3 regions of the Oceanobacillus sp. FSL K6-0118 genome follow, and region 1 is predicted to be linked to each of the others. Evidence: riboswitches for the same ligand, from Rfam matches in the RefSeq annotation. Region 1 holds a riboswitch; each other region holds the start of a gene.

Region 1 (9,962 bases):
TGCTATTTTCTAATGGGAACTTCTCAGTGCAGTCTTCTCACCCTTGTTCTGCATGTTTTCTTTGCTTGAAATCCTTTTTAATAGCAGCTAATGTGTCTGGCTCCATAATCAGTCGTAACGCCGTTATGCTGAGCGCCTTTGCGCCTGTGATAAGGGCATGATCCCCTTTATCGGACACAGCTGCTTCTCTAAACGGAACGGTATGTGGAACAAGACTGCTAGAACCAATTTTAATATAAGGGTGAATGGTTGGAACGACTTGGCTGATATTCCCCGCATCTGTTGAACCCATTCCGTCTCTATCACCATCTACATTTTCTCCCAATTCTTCCATAACTTCTTTAAAAACCTTATTATAGGAATCATTTAATAACAAGTTATCAACTTCATTTTGGAAAGCAATCACATTTAATTTGGCACCTGTTGCAAGTGCTGCTCCTTCTGCAATTGCTTTTACTCTTTTTGTAACTTCGTTTAATCTTGTACGTGTGGCAGCACGGATATAAAATCTTGCTTTTGCATAATCTGGAACAATGTTCGGAGCATCGCCACCATCTGTAATAATTCCGTGAATACGGACGTCATCAGTTACATGTTGTCTTAACGCATTAATCCCATTGAAAAGTTGAATCACAGCATCTAATGCATTAATTCCTTCATGTGGAGAAGATGCCGCATGGGCAGATTTTCCTATATATTCAAAATCAAGTGGATCAACAGCTAAGGAAGGAGCAGTGAGACTTGTCTTTCCCGCTGGGTGAATCATCATTGCTGTATCGATTCCTTCTACTAATCCATGTTTAACAAAGCTACCTTTTGCACTACCATTTGGACCGCCTTCTTCTGCAGGTGTTCCAAAAACCACGACTTCTCCACCCGTTTCGCAAATAACTTTACTTAATGCAACCGCTGCAGCAACACTCATTGTTCCAATAATATTATGTCCACATCCATGACCAAGGCCTGGTAGCGCATCGTATTCTGCTAAAAATGCAATGGAAGGTCCCGGTTTTTCTGATTTATATCTGGCAACAAAAGCAGTCTCGTGGCCGGCAACAGCTTTTTCAACTATAAATCCTTCATCTTCAAGAATTTGTGTAAGTAAACCAGAAGCAAAAAATTCCTCATTGCCAATTTCAGGATTCGCATGAATTTTATGACTTGTTGTGAGGTAACGTTCCTTGTTGGCCTCAATATTTTCTTTTAATACTTCCTTAAAATTTGTTGTTACATTTGTCATTACAATGCCCCCTATTTTTAGAAAAATGGGGAAACTAAAAGTCCCTCTCTTTTTCTCATTCAATGGTATTTTCTATTTCCTACCAGCCAATTTTATCTAATGGTACAAAGGTTGGTATTAATGTCCCACCATATTCCTTTTCGACAAATTCAGCTGTATCTTCTTCTTGGAATAATTCGACAATTCTATTCAATGTTTCGTCATCTTTATCTTCTTCATTTACCGCTATAATGTTAAGGTAGTCATAAGCTGTTTCGTCTTCATGGAAAATGGAATCATTAAGTGGATTTAGTCCAGCATCCCTTGCAAAACCATTATTAATAACACCTGCATCTACATCAGCTAATGCTCTTGGTATTTGGGCAGGAGCCGTTGGAATAAGCTCAATATTTTTAGGATTTTCAACAACACTTTCTTCTATCGATCCAAGGCCATCGTAATTGTCTACAAGTTTAATAAAGCCAGCCTCTTGTAGTAAAACGAGTGCTCTTCCTTGATTTGATACATCGTTTGGTAGTGCAATTTTAGCACCCTCTGGTATATCTTTTACGTCTTTGTAATTATTTGAGTAAATTGCCATTGGTGCAAGATATGTTGTTGCAATTGGTACAAGATCTAAATCATGTTCTTTAATAAATTCATCAAAATAAGCAACCGTTTGGAATGAATTAGCATCAAGTTCGCCGTCTGCAAGGGCTGTATTTGGTTGAACATAGTCGCTAAAAGAAACAATTTCAATGTCAATTCCTTCTTTTGCTGCCTTCTCAGATACATAATCCCATGTCTGTGTATCTGTACCACTAATACCAATTTTCACCTTTTTTGTTTCTCCCCCACTTGTATCACCTGAGCAAGCTGTTGTAATAGCAATGAATACAATAAAAAGAAAAGTTAATAGAATTTTTTTCTTCATCCTGTTTTCCTCCTGATTATCTTCTACGTATTTTTCTTGATAAATAGTTTCCTAATGATTGTAGTCCTTGAACCATGATTATTAGGATGATAACCGTAATAGCCATCGTTGTCGTATCAAAACGCTGATATCCATATGTAATGGCAAGGTCACCAATTCCTCCTCCACCTACCGTTCCGGCCATTGCTGATGCTCCGATTAACCCGATGGTTGCAATAGTGAAGTTGACCACTAAAGAGCTAAGTACTTCTGGTAATAAAAAGCGAAAAATCGTTTGAAACGGCGTTGCACCCATGGCATTTGCTGCCTCAAGCACACCTTCGTCAACTTCTAATAACGAGCTTTCTACTAATCTAGCAATATATGGCCCCGCATAAAAGACAAGTGGAACAATTGCTGCAGCAGTGCCAATAGACGTTCCAACAATCAAGCGAGTAATTGGAATGATTGCTACCAGCAAGATAATGAACGGAATAGAACGGAATATATTAATAATTCCATTTAATACCGCAAAAATTGGTTTGTTTTCAAGTATTTGTCCATTACGAGTTACGAAAAGTGCAATACCCAACGGTAACCCAAGGATGATGGAGAAAATAAAGGATATACCTACCATTTGTACTGTTTCAATTATTGCTTCTATAATTTGTTCGGAATTAACTAGCATGTGATGTCACCTCCCTGAAGCTTATTTCTTTTGCGTGCATGTACGTTAATGCTCGTTTCACCTCAGATTCAGACCCTTGAAATTGAACAATCAAATTTCCAAATGGGATTCCTTGAAGTTCCGTAATACTCCCAAATAAAACATTGACATCTAAATCAAATTTTTTAGCAAGCTGTGATAAAAGGGGCTTACTTGTCGATTGATTGATAAAATTAATTCGGAATATATTTTGTGACCCATTGTTATTATCAATCATGTCTAAAATGGAACTTGGTATTTGATCATTCATGACAGTACTGACAAAGTTCTGCGCTGTTTTTGTTTTAGGCGCTGTAAAGACATCGAATACATTGCCTTCTTCAATAATTTGACCCGCTTCCATGACTGCAACTTTATCGCAAATTTCACGAATAACGGACATTTCATGGGTGATCATTAAAATCGTAATATCATATTCCTCACTGACCTTTTTCAAAAGCTGTAGAATAGAACTTGTTGTCTGCGGATCAAGAGCAGATGTTGCCTCGTCGCAAAGTAAAATGGAAGGCTGAGTTGCCAATGCCCTTGCAATACCGACCCGCTGCTTTTGCCCACCAGAAAGTTGGTCTGGATACATATCTGCTTTATCGGATAAGCCAACAAACTCTAGTAATTCGTGAACTCTTTTCTTCATCTTTTCCTTTGGTACCTTTTCAAGCACAAGTGGCATTGCCACATTTGCATACACAGTTTTGGAGTTTAGTAAATTGAAGTGCTGAAAAACCATCCCTATTTTTTTCTTCACTTTACGGATTTCTTTCTCCGATAAAACAGATAAATCATGACCATCCACAATGACTTTACCTGAAGTTGGACACTCTAAATAATTGACGCAGCGAATAAGTGAGCTTTTACCAGCACCACTATAACCAACAACTCCGTAAATTTCTCCTTTGTTGATTTTTAAGTTTATATTGCTTAAAGCATGAACCTGCTTTCCACCACTATCATAAACCTTCCCAAGATTCTGAAACTCTATCATGTTATTATCCCCTTTCTTGCCTCTATGATGCCTGGCGCCTCCTGATATTAGTCGAATAATGTTTTCATCGTATAAAAATCATAAAATAGAACAAAAAATCCTTCTTCATGGAAGAAGAAGGATTCAGGAGTAATATAAAAAATATTATATGTACTGAAATTCCTCTTATCTTCCAAGCTTTTCGCTTGCTGGAATTGGCACGGTACTTATATGTCCGTTGCCGAGGTATCATCGGGCCAGTCCCTCCGCCTCTCTAGATAAGAACTAATATATTATGAAATTAAAAGATGCCTATCTCCGACATTTGCCAGAATTTGCAAAGTAATTAATATAACAAAAACATTACATTATACTTTACATTCAGAAAATAAAATTGTCAATATCTTCCCTAGAAGATTGTATATTTAGAATATTGTACTACCCCAACAAACTAATGAGAATAATTTACTTAAGAGATCGTACCGTTACTCATTTTAGGTTACCGTATACAAAAGCCAATTATAGACAATCTATTAATTCCTAATTTCCAATCCACCTAGAATCGTAAGGCAGTTAAGTTTTAATACAACAACTTCTTCACTTTCTCCATGTTTTCTTGTACTATCTTCCCATCCACCCAAAATGGGGATACCAGATATTTCAACCTGAACATTTTCTGAAACGATGATGCTTATCCCTCCCAAGATAGAAGTGAAGTCAAGCATAGCTCCCTCTGCAATGACTGCATCACGGAGGTCAATTTCCACACCGCCCATTATTGTCACAACGCTACCACCTTGAAAATTTTTCGATTGACTTTTAATCTCCGCACCTGAAAATAACAAGAATGTGCTTAGTTTATCGCTCGTATGTTTAGTTTTTCCACTTTTAGCCCTGGTAAGTATGATAACGAAACCAATGAAAATGAAAATAAGCGGCCACAAATAAAAAATTAAATGAAGGTCAAACCATTGATTGATGAAAAATAAGACACCAACCAATAAAAATAGGAAACCTGACACTGTACAAGAAAGTGTACGATTGATTAGCTGAATAATACCAATAATAATGAGTATGAGCGGCCACCAAGTAGACAAGACTTGCGACATGTCAATGATATCAGCCTGATGCAAAAGAAAGCCAAAACCAAATATAAGAAAAAACAAACCCACCCATATTCTTCCCGACATAGGCATCCCCCCTGAGACTACTTTATGTATCACGGGGCTTTTTAATGATTAAAGGGTTTAGCATTATAGTGGAAGTCTTTATAACTCTATCTAAAAATAATCAATTTCCTTCGACTCTATCCATAAAAATTTTTAATGAATCTAACATTTCCTCCAAAGCGGCTCTTATATATCCTGTTATCCTAATAGGCATCATGCTTATTATCAAAAGGATATGAATTGTATTATTAACATATAACATATTGTCCCACTTGCTATTGAAAGAAACATATTTTTCTTCCAATAATGTACTATTATGATTAAACCTATTGAAATTAATTCTGGTATCCCATGACTGCCAGATAAAAAAGAAATATCTCTTAATGAATAAATAACGAGTAAACCAAATACAGCAGGCGGTAAAGCATTACCTAAAAATTGAATATAGGGTGGTGTAGGCTTATCTGCTGAGAAAATTATGAAAGGTAAAAACCTTGTAATCACTGTTCCCAAAACAACTGTACCAATCGTTATCATTTCTTGTGTAAAAGTCACCTTTCATTCACCACCTTTTTATTTTCAATATGACCTCGTAAAGGCGTTAAAATCACTAACATGATTATCATCGCAGGAATAGTAAAATATTCTGGGCCAAATATGATGAGTGCTAACACCGAAACTCCAATTCCTATTAATGAACTGTAATGTTTATCTTCTCTCATCCATTGATCTAAAAAAATCACAACGAACAGTGCAGTCATAACAAAGTCTAAACCTTTCGTATCAAAGCTAACAATAGAAGCTATTAAACTTCCTATCATCGCTCCACTGACCCAATAAAACATATTTAATAGCGTGACATAAAACATAAACCAACCTCTGTCCACATTGGAAGGAATCGTTGCAGTACTATTTATCACAAACGATTCATCACACATACCATATATGAGATAAAATTTCTTTTTTCCGGTTCCCTTAAATCTCTCTAACATCGAAATACCATAAAATAAGTGCCTTCCGTTTAGCATTAACGTTAAAAATAAAACATAAATAGGATTAAATTCTCCAAGCAATAACGTAGCAGCTACAAATTCCATTGAGCCTGCGAAGATAAAAAAGCTCATTATAAAAGTATAAATAGGCTCAAAACCCAGAGCATGAACATACATACCATAGGCGATCCCTATAAAGCTAAATCCTGCCAGAATCGGAATAGTATAGGGAAAAGCTGTTCGTAACGCATTTATGTGTTTATCCATAAGTTCACTTCCTTTTTAATTTTATAATTATATTTGATGGTAATAAACAACGCATTTATAAAAATGAAGGCAATTCAATTGTAAAGTGTATCATGATTATTCATTATTCTTAACCATCAAACCTTTTTAGGAAAAAATGTATTCTCATTCACAAAAGTAGAATCCGTTCTAATCAATGCTATGTAATTTACATTGGCTTATTTGATAAGGGTTAATATCTACAACCGGAATAAGTGGGTGAAAAAATACCCACTCAAAAAGAGGAGTTAACCCATCTAGTCAACTCCCCCAAATTAAAATCCATTATTCGCTTTTTGCATACGTTAATGTTTTACCAGTGAATCCAAATAAGATGGTTAGTACCGGGGATAGTAAACAGAAAAACGCCAAAGGTAAATATTCAAGTGTGGGTACTCCGAGAACATTCGATAAAAATACTCCACATACACTCCATGGAACAAGAGGATTCACAACCGTACCTGCATCCTCTAACACCCTTGATAAGTTTTTATTAGTAAGTCCTACCTTTTTAAAATTAGACTGAAATGCTTCTCCTGGTAAAAGGATGGATAAATATTGTTCTCCGATAAATACATTAACCCCAATTGCAGTACATGCAGTAGCAAAAATAACAGAACCAGCGCTATTCAATAATTTCCCTACAGATTCTAGTACTACTGGAATGATGCCTAAAGTAAAAAGTAGTCCCCCCATACTTAAAGCTAGGATGACAAGGGCAACGGTGAACATCATACTATTAATTCCACCACGAGTTAACAAACTATCAATTGCTTCATTTCCGGTCGTGGATACATAACCATCAAAAAGTATTTGAAATAATTCCTTACCAGATGGTATGTGATGAAATAGTGATAGGAAAATAGAAAAAATAGAAATAAAGGCTAACGTAATAAAGGCTGAAACTTTTTTCAAAGCAAAAATAATAAGAATCACGACCGGTATTAAGCTATACCAATGAACTAAGTTAGTTTCTAATAAACCAGCTTGAATAGATGCTAACCTATCAAAGTGAACGGTTGTTACATTAGGAGAAATAAACGCATAAATGATAAGACTTATCAAAAAAGCCGGGATGGTTGTCCAAGCCATATTTCGAATGTGTTCAAATAAATCTACCTTTAATACACTTGATGCAATATTCGTTGTATCGGAAAGTGGAGACATTTTATCTCCAAAAAAGGCTCCTGATACAATTGCGCCCGCTGTTACCGCTAAAGAGATATCTAGCGCTGTTGCGATCCCGATAAAAGCTACTCCTAATGTGGCGGAAGTCGTTAACGAACTTCCAACTACCATCCCCACAATAGCTGTGACTACAAAAACAATCACGTAGAAAAAATGGGGAGTAACCAATTCGAAGCCCATATAGATAAGTGTTGGTATGGTCCCACCAATCATCCATGTAGCAATTAACAAACCTATTAGAAAAAAGATAAAAATTGCTGGTAAACCTGATTTAGCACCATTCACCATTCCTTCCTCCAACAAATGAAACGGTACTCTTTTCACTAAACCGTATAGGATTAGTAGAAAAATAGATAATAAAATTGGAATATGTGGAGGTGCTGAAAATTTGATGATGCTTATACTAACCAACCCTACTATAATTAGAAGAAGGATCAAAGCCTCTCCAATGGTTGGTGAATATGCTCTCTTCGTTGTAAACATGTGTCCTTCCCCCTATAATGTATAAAATAAAAAAAGCATTCTCATCCCAATATTAGGGACGAAGATGCTCTCCGCGGTACCACCCTAGTTAATGATCTATGTCATTCACTCTTATTTCCCATTCTTTTCACGGTGTATTTCATTTCTACTGCTGCCTGAATTTCCAGCATCCATTCAGTCTCTTCCTGCTGCATCCAATAGAATTACTTTTGTCCGTTGTATGGGTGTCATATTAACTTTTATACATGAACGCTTTTATGCAATAAATTATTTGTCTATTACTATACCTGTGTCTAGTGAATTAATCAAGTACCATTTTTTGGGCAAGTAAAAATAATCGTAGGTACATTACCTTCACCTACCATTTTCTCTAATTTCTTAATAAATGGAATTAACTGTATTTTACTTTTTCCTTAAGAACCTAGGATTCTTTGTCGATACAATATAAGTAAGTAAAAATCTAGGTAAAAAGACCTGAAATGAAGAGATTGGAGGAAAGAGATTTGAAAAGAGACAAAAAGAATAAGGCGAAAATTTCACTAAGCCTAAGAAAAAAATTAATCATATCATTTTTAGCAATTTTATTAATACCAAGTATGTGTATTGGCTTTGGTTCATATGTAACTTCAAAATCCAATACGGACCAAAGAATAATTGATACAGCCCAAGAAAATGTAAACATTGTTAATCAAACCATTGATCAATTCATTATTGCACAAATGGAAAATGTTGATTATTTGTCTAATTCCATTGATGCAAAAAATATCAAAAAAGATAAAGATGCTAAAACGAGGGAAATTTTAGATACGATTCAAAAAGCCAAAGAAAATGTGATCGAGCAAACCTATGTGGGTACGGAGACAGGGGATTTCATGAATTCACCGACTTCATTTCAAAACCCACCAGACTATGATCCACGTGAACGACCTTGGTATCAGGAGGCAATGGATAATAAAGGTAATGTCATTATTACCGATCCATATGTCTCACAATCGTCCAATGAAGTAGTAGTTACATTAGCAAAAGCAACTGAAGATAATCACGGTGTCGTTGCCATTAACTTAAAACTAGGAAGCCTTACAGATATCATTAGTTCCGTACAACTTGGAAAAGAAGGCTATTTATTTGTGTTAGATAAAACGGAACATTTTATTAGTCATCCAACCAATGAAGCCGGCAGTGAGGCGGAAGAAGATTTTTATGACAAACTATACGACTCGGACTCTGGAACGTTTGATTACAAATACGAAGGTGAAAAAAAATTAGCATTTGCAACGAATGACATTACTGGATGGAAGATTGCTGGAACCATGTATCAATCCGAGGTGAACGAAGCCGTTAAACCAATTTTGCATTCTACCCTTGCTATTCTTGTTATTGCACTTATCCTCGGAGGAGTCACTATCCTGTTCATCATTCGCTCCATTACTAAACCAATTCATCAATTGGTTGACGTAAGTGAGAAAATGAGCCAAAGAGATTTAAGTGTTGGTGTTGAAATTAATTCAAATGATGAAATAGGGACATTATCTGAATCCTTTAATCGTATGAGAGAAAATCTTAATGAAGTTATCACAGAGGTTCGTGATAAGTCTCATCATGTAGCTGCAGCATCTGAACAATTAAGTGCGAGCACTGAACAAAATACTCAAGCAACCGAACAAATTTCGTCATCCATTCAAGAAGTTGCGGTAGAAATGGACAAACAGACAAATAGTATTGAAAATAGTAAACAAATGGCAGAAGAAATGGCTGGTTCCATTCGCCAAATTGCAGCAAGCTCTGATGAAGTTTCTACAACTGCAGAAAATACAATGTCAGCTGTAAACGAAGGGAACAAAGCCTTGGAAACAACTGTCAATCAAATGGAATACATCAAGAAAAACACACATGATTTGTCAAATAATATCCAGGGATTAGGCGAATTATCTGGACAAATTAGCAATATAGTAGATGTTATAACAGAAATTTCCGACCAAACTAACCTGCTTGCGCTAAATGCTGCGATTGAAGCCGCTAGGGCCG
Region 2 (9,962 bases), 1.5 Mb from region 1:
CATTTATTAGAAGAATCCGTTAACGTTGGCGAATTAGTGATTGACGCAACATGTGGGAATGGAAATGATACGATTTTTTTGAGTGAAATAGTTGGAAAAAATGGCCATGTCCTTGCTTTCGATATTCAGGAAAAGGCTATTGTATCTACTAGAGAAACATTAATAAATAATGGAATCTCTAATGTCTCCCTTATTCATGATAGTCACGCTAATTTGGAGGACTATTTATCGAAAGAAGAAAATCAAACAATAGGTGGTGCTATTTTTAATCTTGGCTATTTACCTAGAAGTGATAAAAAGATTATAACAAAACCAGAATCAACCATTACAGCTATTGATACTATTTTAAATCGTTTAAAACAAAATGGTCTTATTGTTTTAGTCGTTTATCACGGACATGACGGTGGCAAAGAAGAAAAAGAGGCGATATTGAAACACGTTATTAGACTGGATCAGAAAGAATATAACGTTTTACAATACGGTTTTATTAATCAAAAAAACTCCCCTCCATTTATTATTGCAATACAGAAAAAATGAGATGTTATGTTACATCTCATTTTCTATATTTCCCCATTTAGTTATCCCGCTTGATGATTTTTGTTAAATCTATAGTACATTTTTGTATTCCAATGAAAGAACCGTGCTGTCATTCCGCTATAATCTAACAATGTTTTTTTTATTTTTTCTTCATCTTGCAATGTCTTTATCTTATCGTCTCCTAAATAGAGTCCAACTAATCCACGGTATACCATTTTATGGAATGATAAATGAGGTAAGGTTTGAATTTTTTCATCTGTTTGTTTTATAAAATATACAAGACGTTCCTTCAACTCTTGCTCATTTTCATAAAAACTACAAAAGTTTAAATCCCCTTCCTCTTGATCTTCCTTTTGATCAATATAATAATCTAATAAAATATGTAACCCTTGCATATACGGAAAATAACTTTGATAAATTTCTTCTGCTAATTCCTTTGTCATACAATCTGATAAAGCATAGGAAATAAGGCAAAATATCCCTAACGTTGAACCTGTTGCAGCAGCAAATTCATACCACCTTAGTGTAGGTGTTTTTTCTCTATTTTCATTAAACCATGTAGTAAGTCTTGGTATACGTTCATTCACCTTAACATGTTTATGTATTTGTAATGCTTGATACATTGTCTCCAATTCCTCTAATTGTACATTTATTAAAGTAGGCTCTTCTACTTTAGCCAGAACATCCTGGCATGTACGCACAAGGTCTTTTAAATAACTTCCATCATCTTGTTCTTTTCGCAATTGATAATAATTCTCACACTCATTCTCAGGGGATAAAGCATCTTCCATTGCCTTATGCAAAAGTTCAAAATCATTCGGATCAAGTGAGGTACTTCGATCACATAGATTATCAAGGTAGTCACTAATGGTTTGATAAGCGACAATAAATCGAAGAGCCTCTCTCCATTTATCTTTAGCAAGAAGAGAAAAAACCGCTCCGCCAAGGCAATGAAATTGTTTAGAATGAATACTATTAAGTGCTTGTGTTCTTAACTCTTTATTCGGAATTTGCTCTGCCTTTGCTTCCCATTTTTGTAACTCCGTATTTACAGCTGGAAATATTTTCAGAAACACAATGGTCATTAATCTTAATGAATTTGTTGGTATGCGAGACATTACATTTCCTCCGTTCACTTTTCCATTCATTCTTTGTTATACTTATTATATCAACATGGACAAACAATATAAAAATAATAACTTATGGGGGAAAGTTTATGATTGGAGAATATATGGGGAGTAAACCAAACATCCATGATTCAGCTTTTATTGCTAGTGATGCTGTCATTGTTGGTGATGTTACAATTGATAAGGAATCTAATATATGGTTTAAAACAGTAATCAGGGGAGATGTTGCACCAACCTATATTGGTAAACGAGTAAGTATTCAAGATTTATCCATGCTACATCAGAGCCCTAATAATCCCTTAATTGTTGAAGATGATGTTACGGTCGGCCATCAAGTAACATTACATTCCGCTATTGTTCGAAAGAATGCTCTAATTGGAATGGGTTCTATTATTCTAGATAAAGCAGAAATTGGTGAAAGCGCGTTTGTAGGTGCGGGTAGCCTTGTTCCACCTGGAAAAAAGATTCCACCCCATACTCTCGTTATGGGACGCCCTGCGAAAGTTGTCCGCAAATTAACGGAAGAAGATTACCAAGAGATGGAACGCGTTAGAAAATCTTATGTAGATAAAGGAAAATATTATAAAAACCACACCAATCTTTAAAAAGTTGTTCAAAGAAAAGATGGTACAATTTCTACAAAACAGGCACTTACTATCCATTTGATAGAAGTGCCTGTTTTTCATTTATGCTCCTACTAACTCAGAGCCTTTCTTATTCTTATCAATTGTAAAGTTGTCAAAATCATATTTATGTTCCACAAATATTTGATGCCATAGCATAAACATAAGGACTGTCCAGATTTTTCTACTATAATCCCCATTACCTTTACAATGGGAATCAAGTAAATCTAGTACATATTTCTTATTAAGAAGATAGTCCGTTTCACTTTCGGCAATAAGTTGTTTTGCCCAGCCATTTAGTTCCTTTTTAAGCCAATGGCGAATAGGAACAGGAAATCCTAATTTTTTACGATCTAAGACATGTTCAGGAATGATTCCTTTTGCAGCTTCTCTAAGGATGCTCTTTGTTGTACCATTTGCAATTTTTAATTCTACAGGTATACCGCTAGCAACACGAAAGACCTCTTTATCTAAGAAAGGAACACGTAGTTCTAATGAATTAGCCATTGTCACCCTGTCTGCTTTTAATAGAATATCACCACGTAGCCAAGTATGAATGTCTATATACTGCATTTGGTTCACTAATGGATAATCCTTTACAAAATCATACAACTCATCTGTGATTTGTTGATAATTGTTATTTTCAATATAATGAGTCAAAAGTTCACGTTTCTCATTCTCTTCAAACATCTTTGCATTTCCTATATAACGTTCCCTAAGCGGGGTTGTCCCACGTTCCAAGAAGCTTTTCCCCTTCATACCTTCTGGAAGTGCTTTTGCTACATTGGCTAATAATCCCTTTATTGGCCGAGGAATGGCATTAAATAATTTAAGAGATTCTGGTTCTCGATATATATTATATCCACCAAATAATTCGTCAGAACCTTCACCAGAAAGGGCAACCTTTACATGTTTTCTAGCTTCTCTAGCAACAAAGTATAATGGTACACAAGCTGGGTCAGCCAATGGGTCATCCATATGCCACATAATTTTAGGTAAATTTTCTACGTACTCTTCAGGAGTAATGGTGTAAGAAATATTTTCTACTTTTAATTTATCAGCTGTTTCTTTAGCAACATCTACTTCTGAGAAGCCATCTCTCGCGAAACCAACAGAAAAAGTTTTGATATTTGGATTAAATTCCTTAGCAATGGAAACAATAAGAGTAGAATCAATACCACCGGATAAAAATGATCCTACAGGTACATCACTTCGCATATGAACTTTTACAGAATCATACATTACTTCTTGAATTTTATTTATCCAATCTTTTTTATCTTTATTAAAAATAGGTTGGAAGGTTGCATGCCAATATCTAGTAAATGTTATATCTTCGCCTATTTTTTTAACAAAATAATGTCCTGGTTCTACCTTTTCAATCCCTTGAGCCAATGTCATTGGTTCTGGCGCATATTGAAAGCTTAAATAGTGCTGTAATGCATCAACATTTACTTCTTCTTTTTCAAGCATTAGTCCAAGACTTTTTTTCTCCGAAGCAAAAGCAATTCCGTCTTCCGTACGATAATAATATAATGGCTTAATTCCAAATGGATCTCGTGCACCATATAGTGTCTTATCATCTTTATCCCACACTAGAATAGAGTACATTCCTCTTAAATATTGAAATGCATCTTCTTTGTATTTAGAAAATAAAGCGGCAATCACTTCTGTATCAGATTCTGTTGAAAATGAATAACCATCTTGTTTTAATTCGTCACGAAGTTCTACATAATTATAGATTTCTCCATTAAAAACAAGCCAAATTTTATCATTATCATAACTTAATGGTTGAACTCCACTTTCAATATCAATTATACTTAAACGCCTAAAACCAAAAGATATGTACTCATCGACAAAATAACCTTCATCATCTGGACCACGATGAGCAATAATATTATTTTTCCTTCTTAATGAATCCATGTCTTTTTCATCTACATCAGTTGGATAATCGTATACCATTCCAATAAAACCACACATGATAGTTACCTCTTTCTATTAAAATAATTCATTAGCAATTACAAAGTAAAGACTGCGTTTCGAATTGGGATAATTCCACTAATTATCTACAGGCTTTTTGTTTAATTTTCTACCAAAGTCTGGAGCACCTTTTTATTGGAATCTTTAATAAGTGATTCGAAATCTAGGATAATTATATCACAAAAAAATCATATTGTAACATAATTGTAATACTTCAGTGATAAAATCAAAAAAACTGCCACATCTCCGTGCTGGCAGCTTTCATGGTGTTACTTTATTTTATTTTATTAAATCCTTTAATTCATCTACCCTATCCAATTTCTCCCACGGGAACTGAACATCTGTTCTACCAAAATGGCCATATGCCGCTGTGTTTTTAAAGATTGGTTTTCTTAGGTCTAACATATTAATTATCCCTGCAGGCCTTAAATCAAACACTTTACGAACAGCATCCACTAATTTAGTTTCATGTACTGTACCAGTTCCAAATGTATCAATAGATATAGAAACGGGTTCCGCTACACCAATTGCATAAGCTAACTGAACTTCACAAGACTTCGCAAGTCCTGCTGCAACAATATTTTTTGCAACATAACGGGCTGCATAAGCAGCAGAGCGGTCTACTTTTGTGGAATCTTTACCACTAAATGCCCCTCCGCCATGTCTTGCATATCCGCCATACGTATCTACTATAATTTTACGACCAGTTAAACCAACATCGCCTTGTGGTCCCCCAACAACGAATCTACCAGTTGGATTTATAAAATATTTCGTATGGTCATCTAGTAATTCTTTAGGCACTATAGGAAGAATTACTTGTTCTTTCATGTCTTTTTCAATCTGTTCTTGAGATACTTCTGGATGATGTTGAGTAGAAATAACAATAGTGTCAATACGAACCGGATTATTATTTTCATCATATTCGACAGTTACTTGTGTTTTTCCATCTGGACGTAAATAATCTACTATATTTTCTTTACGAATATCTGCTAATCGTTTAGATAATTTATGTGCTAATGAGATTGGTAAAGGCATAAGCTCTTCTGTCTCGTCACAAGCAAAACCAAACATTAATCCTTGGTCTCCCGCTCCAATTGCAGCGATTGCTTCGTCACTCATTTTGCCTTCACGTGCTTCTAGCGCTTTATCTACTCCCATCGCAATATCTGGAGATTGTTCATCTATTGCTGTTAAGACAGCGCAGGTATCTGCATCAAATCCATATTTAGCTCTTGTATAGCCAATCTCTTTCACCGTTTTCCTGACAATTGCAGGAATATCTACATACGTACTAGTAGTAATTTCACCAGCTACTAAAACAAGACCAGTAGTTACTGTAGTCTCACAAGCAACTCTTGCATTGGGATCATTTTTTATAATTTCATCTAAAATGGCATCTGATATTTGATCTGACATTTTATCTGGATGCCCTTCTGTTACAGACTCAGATGTGAATAAACGACGTTTTTCAGCCATAAGGCTCATTCTCTCCTTTAATTGGTGTTACGGAACTCTTTTCATTATTTCGATTAAAGATCTTTGTATATTCTATATATAAAAGCATTGAAGAAACCATTGCTTTTTATATAATAAAGAAGACTTCCATCAGTGGGGATTTTCCTTCATTCCCCACTGTCGTACTTATCGGACCTTTGCGGGTAGTTGATCTCCCACTTACCTTCTTTGTTCTTCAGAAGCTTGAGGAGGGAGTCTTACTGCCCATTTAGGTGGGATAAAAGGAACTGTTTCTTCTTTAAAAGCAAAAAAATCCCTATCCTACATTGAGGAAAGGGTTCGGTCCTTTCACTCTTATTGTTCAAGGAATGATCCTTGCTTCAGGTAAGCACCTTTTCACAAGCGTGTGAGGTTGCTGGGCTTCATAGGGTCTGTCCCTCCGCCAACTCGGAATAAGATAGTTTCCGTCCATTGTTATCGTAACGAAATGTGTGAGTAATGTCAATAACTTTTCCTCTACATATGATGGTTGAAGCAAATAAAGAATACTTCCATCATTGGGGGTTTTCCTTCATTCTCCACTGATGGTTAGTCGCACTGATCGGATCTTTACGGGCAGTTGATCTCCCACCTACCTTCTTTGTTTCCTTAGAGGCTTGAGTGGGATAGAAATATTGTAGTTATTTCCGTTAATTTAACAAATAGCAAATTTTACTAAATTGAAACATAAATAGTATGGATTATTTTTGTATATGTGTTATACTAATAATCGAATGTAATGAAAAGTACAATTTTTAGCAGTTAGGAAAGTATAGATTCTTTCTCGTTTGGGGTACCGATTACCCGCCCCACTGTATAAATCTGCTAAGTGCAACTAACGCATTCGCTAAACCTATCCTATAGTGAATGCCAAGTTTTCTAATTATCTTCATCAGTAATTTATTATAAAGCGGGGGATTTTTTTTATGAAAATGGTGGAAAGAACATTATGGAAAGATTTACTTCATCAACATGAAAACATCAAAGAGAATTTATCCGAACCACAATTAGTGGAACGTATATTGGGCAGGGGAGAAGCAGCATTAAGTGAAACTGGGGCGGTTCGAGCAACAACTGGAAAATATACAGGAAGATCCCCTGGTGATAAATTTATTGTTCGTGATGAAGTGTGTGAAGCTACTATTAATTGGGGAGCAGTAAATCAACCCATTGAAGAGAAGTATTTTGATAGTCTATATGAGAAAGTGATTGATTATTTAAAAGAAAAAGATGAAATTTATTCTTTCAAAGGATTTGCTGGAGCAGATAAAAAATATCGCTTACCAATTCAAGTAATTAATGAATTTGCATGGCACAATCTTTTTTCTCGTCAATTATTCATTAAGCCACAACAAGACGAATTAGAGAACCATCAAAGTGAATTCACTGTTATTTCTGCACCTAATTTTAAAGCTGACCCTAGTGTTGATGGAACAAATTCCGAAACCTTTATCATTATTTCTTTTAAAAAGAGAATTGTTCTTATTGGTGGAACGGAGTATGCCGGAGAGATTAAGAAATCTATATTCTCTGTTATGAACTACCTTCTTCCACAACAGGATGTATTATCCATGCATTGCTCTGCTAACGTAGGTAAAGAAGGTGACGTTGCTTTATTCTTTGGTCTGTCTGGTACAGGTAAGACTACGCTTTCTGCGGATCCGTACCGCCGATTAATTGGGGATGATGAACATGGTTGGAGTCCGAATGGGGTATTTAATATAGAAGGTGGCTGTTATGCAAAATGTATTAACCTCTCAGAAGAAAAAGAGCCACAAATATACAACGCGATTCGCTTCGGATCTGTACTCGAGAATGTAATATTAGATGAAAATACAAGAACACCAGAATATGACGATACCTCTCTTACTGAGAATACTAGGGCAGCGTATTCTTTAGAGAATATCGATAATATTGTTACACCAAGTGTTGCGGGCCATCCAAATGCAATTATTTTCCTAACAGCTGATGCTTCCGGCACGTTACCACCTATTAGTAAATTAACGAAAGAGCAAGCTATGTATCATTTCTTAAGTGGATATACTAGTAAACTTGCTGGTACAGAACGTGGTGTGACAGAACCGCAAGCAACTTTCTCAGCGTGCTTTGGTTCCCCATTCTTACCATTAGCTCCATCTAAATACGCTGAAATGCTAGGAGATAAAATAGATCAATTCAATGCCAAAGTGTTTTTAGTTAATACTGGCTGGACAGGTGGTTCCTACGGGGTAGGAAACCGTATGAAACTTTCTTATACTCGTGCAATGATTCACTCTGCACTAGAAGGTGAACTTAATAATGTAGAAACCGTTCAAGATGAAGTATTCGGATTAAATATTCCACTTCATATTCCTGGGGTTCCTGATGAAGTGTTAGTTCCAAAACAAACTTGGGGTGATAAAGCAGCTTATGACAAAGCGGCAAAAGAATTAGCTTTGAAATTCCACGAAAACTTCAAGAAATTCACTCATGCATCCGATGAAATTAAGAATGCGGGTCCACTATTTAAATAATAAAATTCAAAAAGTCGGTCTCTTTTAGGAGATCGGCTTTTTTCGTTTGAAAAAAACTTTAAATCAATAGGCAATCACACAATTTTCTCCTAGGCATAAACTGTGGAAGGAAGATAATTTAAATGAAAGGGTCGAGAACTATGAGAAAGATTAAAGGCTTTATTTTGTTGTCCATCGGTTTACTTATCTTTCTTTCGGCTTGTGGTACAGGTGGAACATCCAAAATCAGTATCGGTGAAGTAACGAGATCTGTTTTCTATACACCTATGTATGTAGCGGTAGAAGAAGGTTTTTTTGAAGAAGAAGGTCTAGAAATTGACCTGCAAACTACATGGGGCGGAGACACGACTATGACCACGTTATTATCTGATGGAATCGATATAGCTTTAGTGGGTGCCGAAACGTCCATTTATGTATATGCACAAGATTCAAAGGATTATGCGATTAACTTTGCCCAACTCACACAAACAGATGGTACATTTTTAGTAGCAAAAGAGGTAAAACCTGACTTTACGTGGGAAGATTTAAGAGGAGAAAACTTTCTCGGACAGCGAGTTGGTGGAATGCCTCAGATGGTTGGAGAATATGTGTTAAAAAAACACGGTGTGGATCCGCATGCAGACGTTAATTTAGACCAAAGTGTCGATTTTGCAAACATACCAAGTGCTTTTGCTTCTGGTGATTACGAGTATGTACAGTTATTTGAACCAACAGCAAGTGTTTTTGAACGGGAAGGAACCGGACATATTGTAGCTTCCTTTGGTGAAGAATCTGGCACTGTCCCTTATACAGGATTCATGGCTAAGCAAAGTTATATGGACAAAAATGAAGAAACGGTATTAAAATTCACGAAAGCATTGTATAAAGCTCAGGCCTGGGTCCAAGAAACAGATGCAATGACCCTCGCAGAAATTGTTTCGCCATATTTTGAAGATACCGATATCGAATTATTAGCTTCATCTATTGAACGTTATAAAAACCAAGATTCTTTTGCAACAGACCCACTTTTGGATAAAGAAGAATGGGAACAACTGAAAACAATTATGGACGAAGCAGGTGAGCTACCCGAAGATGTCCCTTATGAAGAGTTGGTGAATACGGAATTTGCGGAAAAAGTAATAAACGACTAAGGAGGAAATTAGCGTGTCATTTCTAACATTGGATCATGTATCACACCACTACTTTTCTAAAGACGGCTATACTAAAGCACTTCATGACATATCATTTTCCTTAAAGGAAGGTGAGTTTGTTTCCTTGCTTGGACCGAGTGGTTGTGGAAAATCAACCATACTATCCATTATAGCTGGCATTATGAAACAAACACAAGGTAAAGTCCTACTTGAAAATAAAGATATTCAAGAATCAGAACTTGCTATTGGATACATGTTGCAACAAGATTATCTCTTCCCGTGGAAAAATATTATTGACAACGTGTTGCTCGGTCCTAAAATCCATAATAAACCAACAGTTGAATTAAAGGAAACCGCTATTCAACTTTTACAAGAAGTTGGCTTAAAAGGAGTTCAAGATCAATACCCAACTTCATTATCCGGTGGTATGAGACAACGTGTAGCACTTGTTAGAACGCTTATCTATGACCCTAAAATCCTCCTTCTAGATGAGCCATTTTCGGCGTTAGATTACCAAACCAAGCTTAAATTAGAGGATTTAGTTGGCAAACTTCTAAAAAA
Region 3 (9,962 bases), 2.1 Mb from region 1:
GTAGAACAGACTATTGGCTAGAATCTTCTTTAAAGATATCTCCAATCGAACAGGTACAATTACTATCAGCGTTTTATACAAATCAGTTTGGCTTTGAAGATAACAATATCCAGACTGTAAAAGACTCCCTTTTATTAGAGGTATATGATGATGCAAGGTTATCTGGAAAAACCGGCACTGGTAATGTTAATGGCAAAAATGTAAATGGCTGGTTTATTGGATATGTAGAAACGAAGAATAATACATTTTTCTTTGCAACCAACATCCAAAATGAAGATAATAGTTATGGAAGCAAGGCCGCAAACATAACATTATCTATTTTAAAAGATAAGGGAATCATTAAGGAAATTGGAGAATAATTGAATTTCACATGTATGTAAAAGAAGGAGGGGAATCAGGTTGACTAAGAAAATCCCCAATATTTCAGAATCAGAATGGGAAATTATGCATGTCCTATGGGAAAAGTCTCCTAGAACGGCTAGTGAGGTTATATCTTCCATACAGGAAAAAACAGATTGGAAGCCGAAAACCATACGTACTCTTTTAGATCGTCTTACTCAAAAAAAAGCAGTTGGTGTCAACAAAGATCAAAGAGTCTATACGTTTTATCCACTTTATTCACAAGAAGAGTGTCAGCGCGCCAAGGCTCGCTCCTTCATTGATCGAATTTATGGTGGAACCTTAAAGTCGATGTTAGTTCAGTTCATTCAGGAAGAGTCTTTATCAGAAGATGATATTAAAGAATTACGTTCCATTTTGGACAAAAAACCTAAAGAAAAATGAAGGGCAAGACAAGGTAATATTTTTTTAAAAATAAGATACTGATAAAAGAGCGATTATGGTTAGTACCGTAATCGCTCCCTTCGCTGAATCTCTATATAACATGTGTTATCGCCATAATAAATTGATAAACAAAATAACATGAAAAACCAATTAATACTAATCCTGCAACGATAGAAAACCCTTTAATCATGGAATGGCTCATTACTTTTCTAGTTGTCGCCACGATGGTTAATAACCCTATATCGTGCAATAAAATTCCTGTTAAAACACCTGAAGCGATAATTAAAAAGTTGGCTGGCTCAGCCGCATTATACGAGTTGGTTAGTACTGCCCCAAATACACTTAACCAGAAAACAATATTCCCTGGCGATACGGCAACAAGAAATCCATTACGATAAGTAGACCATAATGATTTTTTCGGTTTTTCTCCTGATAATGTTATATCCTTGTCCGCATTCTTAATGGAATCATATCCGATTAGTAACAAAAATATTGCACCAATGAACCACATAGGAATTTGAATAAAAGGAAGTTGCAAAATTGAGGCTAGCCCCAAATAAAGGCATAAAATTAAAACAAAATCAATGGTCATTCCACCTAACCCCACAACCCAACCGTGCATAAATCCGTTTTTAAGACCTTGTTTCGTCATTTCTACCGTAATTGCCCCTACTGGCATTGCAACAGCAAGTCCCGCAATAACATATGTAAAGAATAATGCCATTAACCTCACACCCCTATAAAAAGTAAATACTATCATATCATAAAAATTTAAAATCATGTATATTTATGCAATTGCTTTTATAATTATTATTTGACTTTTTTCAATCAAATTGGTAGCTTCAGAATAAATATTAACTGAAGAGTTACCTTTATCCTTATTTAGCCTCCAATTTCAAAAACTCCATTTTGAAAAAAGATTAATCAAAATGGAGTTTCATTTACAAGTTAATGTATGTTATATTTGATTTGCTACGTGGATCCATAGTAGCAATCGTTTCATACGGACTAACATCTAAATCTTCAGGAGAAAGAGTTTATAAATACATGCAATATTTTTATATCTTATGCAATAAAAATACAAGAAATTCAGTCTGAAAAGTTTATCAGAGGCAGATTGGTAGATTATATGAATATCTTTAGAAGTCTATTAAAGAACAAAGATTATAGAGATTTGTTTAGCGCGTCCTTTAAGAAAAGAATCCCCTTATAAATACGCAGCGTATAAAGGTGGGAGTAGGATAAATATAACTAATTCACTGATGTATTTGGAAGATAAAATGAATCCTAATTTATTATTTACATTTTGAATTCCTAGTCAATGTAAAAGGATCGCCCAATTATTCACTACCTACTTTTTTTAATTCCTATACGGATAAACAATAAAGAAAAGAATACTAAAGCTGATATAGCAATTGTCCTACCAATATACATCCAATTCATTTCCCCATGTCGAATTGCACTCACAATTATAATCCCTACCAGAACACCCACAATAATATAAAAATATGATATTAATTTATTAACCATAAGAACCCTCCTTAGATTATTTAATTATCTTTAACAAAATATTAGATTGTTGATACCGAGACTGGAGTTTGGAAACAACTTTATTGTTATTTAACACTATCCTGCTTACCTCGGACCTTATGATAAAGGGACATAATGATCCAAATAGGGATTGGAAGTACGATCACTCCAGCTGTTATATATGATAAGAGTTAATTGCAGAATCTGGATCTCTATCACCGACAAATAACAAAAGAATAGCCAATAGTAATAGGACAAGGGATGGTATGGCTTTTACTAAATGGACTAATCCTTTTCTTCCTTCTACCTTCCATTTGTTCCTGTAAATTGTGATTATAGTCCAAGCTGTTGGGAGAGCAAATATACTGAGAATAATGGCAACTATAATAAGTAATGATTCTAAGATGCCGGAACTTATTATAGCCCCAACCCATGCGAATGCTGTTATTAAAACAAACGGAACTGCCAACTTTTTCATGGAGTCAATTGAAGAAAAAAGAACCCTACAAGGCTCTTCACTAAATTAATATAATTTTTTTGATTATCCAACTGTATTATATTAACCCAAAAAAATCAGTCTTGAACAAAATTAAAAATAATATAAGAGTAAATATTACTTGACTAATTGTTAATTTATATTCATTCGGATTTTCCGCATACTTTCGCTCCATAATTGCTCTAACGATTTCTGAAATACCAATCAGAATAAATATAATAAACCACGGATAAGTTCTATCCATAGGTTCTCTCATGATGGTTATCACATAGGTAAATAAGATAATTACTATTGTAATAATTCTAATTGTCCAATCTATTTTTTTATGCTTCTCATTGAAATAGTTATTTGAAAATAAATTCCCTCTCCTTTTCTCAACTTTTAGCCAATTTCTCATTATGGTATGAAACAAAAACAATATAAACCCTACAATGGCTAACAACAATATAAATCTCAACAAAAAGTTAGGCTCTTCACCATACATAAATTCATCCATCCTCCCATACGTTTGCTTAATAACATATTTTTATTTTACATAAAAATTGCCATCATTACATAGAACTTCCTAAATTATTCAAAAAGTTAACTTACCTCACCTATTGTAGTTGCTTTATTCATATCAGATAATTATTTAAGTTTACCTAAAAATAAAGATTGACTTCCAACAAAAAACAGGCATTGAAAAGTTCAACCTAATAAATGGACTTTTCGATGCCTATTTTAGTCTTTTTTAATCAAAATGTACGTAATTTATTGGAAATTAAAAAGAAAAAGCCTACCTAAATATGCTAAAATTTTATTTGGACAAAACAAAATATACAGCATAAAAAGGAGTCTTTTTCTATGACCAATTATAACACATTTAGCCAGGCAATTTACACTACTAAACGTTCCATTTATGATTTTTCTTCAAAATTGACAGAAGGAATGCAAAAACCCAATAAAAACTTTATCCTAGATATTTTATTTGGCATGGCAAAAAGCAAATCTGTTTTGCTTTCCAACATTGCACGCACTCTAGAAGAGCCCATCGATACGATACAAACCGTCAAGCGACTTTCCAATCGTATGGATGAGTTTCATGAAACAACCGAGCTGTTGGAGAACTATGAAGAACTAATAAAACCTTTCCTGCAAGAAGAAGATAATCTGATTCTGGTAGATAACTCTGAGATTGTGAAACCCACCGCCTGTAAAATGGAAGCTCTTGGGCAAGTGAGAGATGGTTCGACAGGGAAAATTGGCAATGGATACTGGACAACCAATATGATTGCCGTGGCTCCGAGGACAAAGCATCCGATTTCAGTTTATTCTCATTTATACTCATCTGCTGAAAAGGGATTTATCAGCGAGAATGATGAAACATACAAGGGCTTGGATTACGTAGATCAGCTTTTAGGCGAGAAGAAAGCAACCTTCGTCATGGACCGTGGGTATGACAATATAGAAGTCATGAAAAAAATCCTCAAGCAGGAGAATAACTTTATCATTCGGTTGAAGAAAAATCGAAATTTATTGTATCAGAATAAAAAGTTCTCCGTACATGATTTGGCAATCAGAAGAAAAGGGAAAATCAATTTTCGTTCTGAAATAAAGGGAACCGTCTATGATTTGAAAGTCTCTCATCTTACTGTAGAAATCCCCTCGCTTAAGGGAAAAAAGTTCACGATGATTGTTGTGTATGGATATGGCAAAGAGCCGATGGTGCTGCTTACAAATAAGCGAATCCAGAAAAAAGCAGAGGTAATTTCTGTTTTAAAAGCCTATATTACTAGATGGCGTATCGAAGAAATGTTTCGCGTGCAAAAGCAAGAATTTGAATTAGAGAATATTCGAGTTCGTACCTTGCCCAGACTGAAGAGAATGTTTTTACTCTTGTCCATCATGGTTACGTTTATGACACTGAAAATAGAAAAGCAAAATGGATTTTTTCATAGTGTGATTGAACGGGCAAAGGGCATAAAGGCAAAGGATCAAATTAAGATGTTTCTATATCGTTTTTCGGCGGGAATGGAAGCCATACTGAAAAAAGATGCTTATGGGATTCGACATTTTAAATACATAGAAAAGCCAAAAGATTCACGACAACTAACATTTCAACTTTAGACCAATTAATTGAATAGTCAGAATAGACATACTGCGTAGTATGTTTATTTGTATTGGAAAAAACTTGCTTCTTCATTGAAACTGCAAAAAGTTTTCCCTAAAGAATCTCAATATGACGAAAACATGTTCTTATAGGGGAAAAAAAGGTAAACTTAAAGATAATTAGGATTGACAGGGGAATACATTTATGATATATTTTCCAAAATAGCTAAATAACCAATATTTAATAACTCTTATCAAGAGTGGCGGAGGGACAGACCCTGTGAAGCCCGGCAACCTTCAAGTTTTTTCTTGAAAAGGTGCTAATTTCTGCAGATTAATTTCTGGAAGATAAGAGGAGGACAGAAAGATTTAAGACCTCTTCTTATTTATGTAGAAGAGGTCTTTTTGTGTTTTGGTATAAAAGTGAATGACTATAAGGGGCTGATACGATGGCGAATGAAAAACATAGTGAAAGTTCATTAGTTGCAAAAGCGTTAGTAGATGGAAATAAAAACGCATCCATAGCTGAAATTTCTAGTGACAATAATTTTTGCAGTATTTATGTCAGCAAGTATAGAATGAATAAAGAAGTTGGGTTTGAAAGAAAGTTGTTTCAGATGCTTGAGGATTTTCAACTTTATTACAGAAATATACCGTCTAGTGTCGATACTATTAACCTTATTTTACATGAAAATCAATTACATCAGGAGATAGAATGTGAACTGATTCAGAGGATTAGTTCGGAGCTTTCAGCAGATAAAGTGACTATTCAACGTAATCTTGCGCTAATTATGCTAATTGGAGGAGAGATGAATCATAATGTAGACAATATTACCAGAGCAGCGAATGTTCTTGCAAAAAAAGAAATTAATATTGAAATGATACATATGAGTCATGGCTCATCCAAGATAAGTTTAGTATTAGGTGTAAAGGCTCATGATGAACCAAAAGCTGTTGCGGCTCTTCATCGTGAATTTTTTGCTGGTGTTTCGGTTTGATCATATGTGTTAGATAATATAGGACATCTAATTAATCAGTGTTTTGACTATTAGATGGTCCTTTTCCTTTTTGTTATACTGTTGACTCTTATTTGAAACATTCTTTAACCTGTAAAAGGTTTGAATATTCATCTGTTCTTACAGGTATTGGAGATTATCATTTTAGTACTACTGTTCTCTCTTTTCAACAAATAACAAAATTAGTGTTGCCAATGGACCTAATACAAGAGAGAGCAAAAACCAGTTTAATCCCGTTCTATTCTTCCCTTGTGCAAGTGCAGCGTTTATCAAAGCAAGTGTACCCCATCCTACAAAATATTGGTTATCCATCATCTGTCCTCCTCATTAATCCCATTCATCTATGCAGGGGGCATCTCCTCTTATTGCCACCTTTGTACGCGTGACAGAAATTATGAAACGGTCCAAGGACTATACAAATATTTGATTTAGGTCTAATTTCAAACCTGTTAAAACATTAACGGAAATATTATCACCTTTTGTTAAGACTCCTTGAAATTTGTATTGTTTACCAATTAAAAGATGTATTTCTACAGATTTGTTAACCGGATCAACAATCCAACACTCTTTTACTCCTGCTTTTTCGTAAAGCTGATATTTCTTCCAACGGTCTAACTTAACAGATGAAGGTAAAAGTATTTCGATGATCATATCTGAGGCTCCATTACAACCCCTGTCGTCAAGCTTTTCTTGATCACTTACAACATATAAATCGGGTTGACTACATTATTTATATCATCGTCCTCTTTGTTATCCACTAATAATCGTACATCGAAAGGCGCAAAAAATACTTCGCATTCCTTTTCTTGGAGAAAGACTGAAAAAGCCGTAGATAATTCCCTGAGAACTTGTTGATGCCTACGTGAAGGGACAGGAACATATAAAAAGTTCCCCATCAATTAACCCAAACCTTTTACCTTCATCCTATGTTAGATAATCGGCATATGAATATTTCTCTTTTTCATTCGGAATGACCATTAAATCCTTCATTTCAGCTTATACTATCAACATATTATCATAACCGAAAACATTGAACATCTTCCTTTAGATCACTTTAATAATAACTGAACCTGTTACATACTGCTTTCCCTTGTTATTTTACAGCTTTGAAAATGTCTTTCTTAAATTTTCTGGATTGAATTTTAATTCATCTGGTTCATCCGTTTCCCAAACTTCATAATCCTCATCATTCAGCATTTTCCTAATTTGGTCTGTATCATAGATTTGTAGGTTGTATACCCTATTGGCCATCATTAAAATGGAAGCCATGTGAGCTCCTTCTGATGTTGATCCACAAATATCCTTCACTAAATTTACCTGATAATCACGATAATACGCATCCATTACCGTTGATAGCACACTGCAGTCGGTTAGAACACCACCAACGACTAGATGTTTAATATGAAGGTTTTTAAGCACCAGTTCTAAATTAGATTCATAAAACCCACTGTACCTATGTTTATCAATAATGATATCCCCTTGTTCCGGTTTAATTTCGTCGACAATTTCAATTGAACTAGACTTAGAATGGTAATAAATTGGTTCACCATTTTCGTTTAACGGTTCACCAGCCGCGAGTCCAACTGCATCCGCACGATTAATATGTCGCGTATAGATAATAGGTATCCCTTTTTCTCTACAGTCCTCACTAAGATCGGATGCGTTATCAAGAATTCCTTCCATATCCTCAATTTCTGAAGTTCCCTCTTCTTTTTGAAGATCCATTAATAAAAGTGCGGTTTTATTGAGATCCAAATGGCCTCCCCCTTACTTTTCTTCGTCATATATATTTATTGTACCGGATGGCACTATATAAATGGAAATATTCTGATATATAGGTTCAAAGGTTTCTATTTATTTCAAGTGCAATAACGATATTTTGACTGTAAATGAAACATTTTGATTTGAAATACGTATAAACATAGTAGGGTATGGTACTTTTTAATAAAGGAGAAGTGGAGTGTTTTATATTTAAATACTAGAAATCTAAAAGGAGTATTTGTTATGGTAAAAAGAGTTTCTATGGTTTTGTTAACTATGGTTTTAGCTATTGTTGCCTTATTTTTAGCTGCTAAAAATCCAACCGGTCCTAATACTGTTTCTTTCGATGAACCATTCATTCTGTGGATATCTTTAGGAATACTCGTAGTACTATTCTTACCACCTTTAATTTTATCATTTTTTAATAATCTTGCGGTAAAAATTATTTCTACTATTTATCAAGTCTTTATAGTTTTAACTTTCTTAGGACTTATTCCAGTAGGTTTTATGATTCCTAGTACTTCGATAATAGTTATCGGGGCTTTGGGTACTGTTAGTAGCATTTGTAGTATCATTGTCACTATTTTAGTAGAAATAAAAAATTGACTTTTATGTAAAGGAATCTTATGAAAGATATTTTAATTTCGACTTTGTCCATTATAATAATTATGTATGTCATTTTTAAATAAAAAATTTTAAAGGAACTTACATGGTTTCAGATTTTTAGCGTTGGGGCTTCCTATCTTGTTGCAGTCCTTTTTGCTTTCATTCTTATAAACTACGGAGGAAATTGGGTTTCTGGGTATTTTTCAAATATAATCTTTAAGTACATAATTTTTCTTATGATCGTTTGTATAGCAGTATATTTATGTGTAAACATTTTAAACAGGGTATTGGGGATAATTACTAATGGCATTCTTCCAAAAAACTAAGGAAAGGAATGTCAGATGTCAAAATTAAAAGGCAAAAGTCCGGTTCAATACCGAACTCTTGTCCATCAAGCAGCTTAAAAATAAATATGTCCAACTTTTTGGGGTCACTTCATTTTTCTGCGCGTTTTTACCCGTTATGGTAGACCTTATTAAAAAACAGGTTGTTCCCGTCTTATTTTCCCTAAGAAATATTCTATTTGTTTATTCGTACGATTTAACATGGACTCGTCAGCAATCAGATGGTCACTTGTCATATCTAACTGGCTGTCCTGAAAATAAAGTCCTTTTAGGTTTTGACCTTTCATCGATGCTAGTAAGGGTTTCAATGTATATTCCAATGCTAATAAATGAGACGGACTGCCACCAGTCATTACTGGGAGTACTGGAGTATCTTGCAAAACATCTTGCGGAAGGATATCAAATAATGCTTTTAACACACCAGAGTAAGAAGCTTTGTACACTGGGGACCCAACAATAACACCTTTGGCTTTCCCTAATCGTCTTGCAATCTCCTTAATTTCCGGGCTTTCGAAGTTTCCAAAAAGTAAGTCCTTCGCATCCACGCCTTTTACCGATATATGTTTAATCAAAAATCCTTCCTGTTTTACTAAGTCACCTAGATAATAAAGAATACGTTCCGATTTTGATATAGAAGAAGGACTTCCCGAAACAATGACAATATCACTCACACCCATTCCCCTTTCTTTTCGATAAGTGGGATCCCTAGTCAAAAAGGGATTCCACGTTTAATAGTTTGCTAAAGCTTTTTCTTCTAAAATTAGGATAACATTTTCTATAATCATCATATTGCTCGTCTAAAACTGATATACTTAACAAAAACCCGTCGGCGGCATTATACCCACTTTTTTTATTTTTTCGAACCATACACAAGTATACTAATTAATTTACTTGGTTTTGTCTATTGAATATAAGTATAGCATTCTTCCAAACTAACAACAATAGGATGGGTTATAATTTTTTATCCTTTCACTTATAGAGAAATTCTATAACAGGGTCTTCTAATCGTTAAACGCGATTTTCCCTGAACATAAAATTAACCATTTACCGTATCTAAACTAACAATGATAATCCGTGCTTCAAGTGATCTTAATTCTTAAAACAATTGTATATTTTCTATAAAGCACTTTAACAAATTTGTCAAAAACCTTATAAGCCAATTAACCATAGTGATGTACAATAATACACAATAGTAGTTATTTACTTTTTCATAAATAACGCTTGAAATTGAATGATCATCTTGTTACAGTAAGATTGATAAATGTCATTTTCACTAATGGGAGGGATGATTTTATAGGCCTCGTTTGATCAAATAAAGAAAGATTTTACATTATTGGC

Evidence for each region. A riboswitch is a leader RNA that binds a small molecule or an ion and turns the genes downstream of it on or off. The one in region 1 is predicted to bind S-adenosylmethionine.
Region 2: it holds a riboswitch for S-adenosylmethionine, as region 1 does, so the genes downstream of both, metK (methionine adenosyltransferase) here and MHI02_RS05995 (ATP-binding cassette domain-containing protein) in region 1, are expected to answer to the same signal.
Region 3: it holds a riboswitch for S-adenosylmethionine, as region 1 does, so the genes downstream of both, MHI02_RS16175 (ACT domain-containing protein) here and MHI02_RS05995 (ATP-binding cassette domain-containing protein) in region 1, are expected to answer to the same signal.

What each region holds. Positions count from the first base shown of each region.
Region 1 covers NZ_JBBOVR010000001.1:1,136,464-1,146,425, reverse strand. Annotated here, with positions in the region: gene MHI02_RS06010 (amidohydrolase) at 38-1,240, opposite strand; gene MHI02_RS06005 (MetQ/NlpA family ABC transporter substrate-binding protein) at 1,320-2,153, opposite strand; gene MHI02_RS06000 (methionine ABC transporter permease MetI) at 2,170-2,820, opposite strand; gene MHI02_RS05995 (ATP-binding cassette domain-containing protein) at 2,810-3,841, opposite strand; SAM riboswitch class I at 4,004-4,105, opposite strand; gene MHI02_RS05990 (LiaF transmembrane domain-containing protein) at 4,354-5,010, opposite strand; gene MHI02_RS05985 (branched-chain amino acid transporter permease) at 5,215-5,544, opposite strand; gene MHI02_RS05980 (AzlC family ABC transporter permease) at 5,541-6,248, opposite strand; gene nhaC (Na+/H+ antiporter NhaC) at 6,552-7,937, opposite strand; gene MHI02_RS05970 (methyl-accepting chemotaxis protein) at 8,441-9,962, shown strand, end outside.
Region 2 covers NZ_JBBOVR010000001.1:2,683,437-2,693,398, forward strand. Annotated here, with positions in the region: gene MHI02_RS13730 (tRNA (mnm(5)s(2)U34)-methyltransferase) at 1-537, shown strand, start outside; gene MHI02_RS13735 (tetraprenyl-beta-curcumene synthase family protein) at 579-1,655, opposite strand; gene MHI02_RS13740 (gamma carbonic anhydrase) at 1,754-2,269, shown strand; gene asnB (asparagine synthase (glutamine-hydrolyzing)) at 2,351-4,264, opposite strand; gene metK (methionine adenosyltransferase) at 4,544-5,740, opposite strand; SAM riboswitch class I at 6,071-6,178, opposite strand; gene pckA (phosphoenolpyruvate carboxykinase (ATP)) at 6,685-8,271, shown strand; gene MHI02_RS13760 (ABC transporter substrate-binding protein) at 8,412-9,401, shown strand; gene MHI02_RS13765 (ABC transporter ATP-binding protein) at 9,415-9,962, shown strand, end outside.
Region 3 covers NZ_JBBOVR010000001.1:3,188,781-3,198,742, forward strand. Annotated here, with positions in the region: gene MHI02_RS16145 (BlaR1 family beta-lactam sensor/signal transducer) at 1-359, shown strand, start outside; gene blaI (penicillinase repressor BlaI) at 400-783, shown strand; gene MHI02_RS16155 (LysE family translocator) at 875-1,507, opposite strand; gene MHI02_RS16160 (hypothetical protein) at 2,131-2,313, opposite strand; gene MHI02_RS16165 (DUF4181 domain-containing protein) at 2,868-3,305, opposite strand; gene MHI02_RS16170 (transposase) at 3,653-4,915, shown strand; SAM riboswitch class I at 5,146-5,252, shown strand; gene MHI02_RS16175 (ACT domain-containing protein) at 5,347-5,895, shown strand; gene MHI02_RS16180 (hypothetical protein) at 6,064-6,225, opposite strand; partial or broken gene MHI02_RS16185 (Uma2 family endonuclease) at 6,325-6,621, opposite strand; gene MHI02_RS16190 (cysteine hydrolase family protein) at 7,012-7,668, opposite strand; gene MHI02_RS16195 (hypothetical protein) at 7,918-8,280, shown strand; gene ssuE (NADPH-dependent FMN reductase) at 8,756-9,295, opposite strand.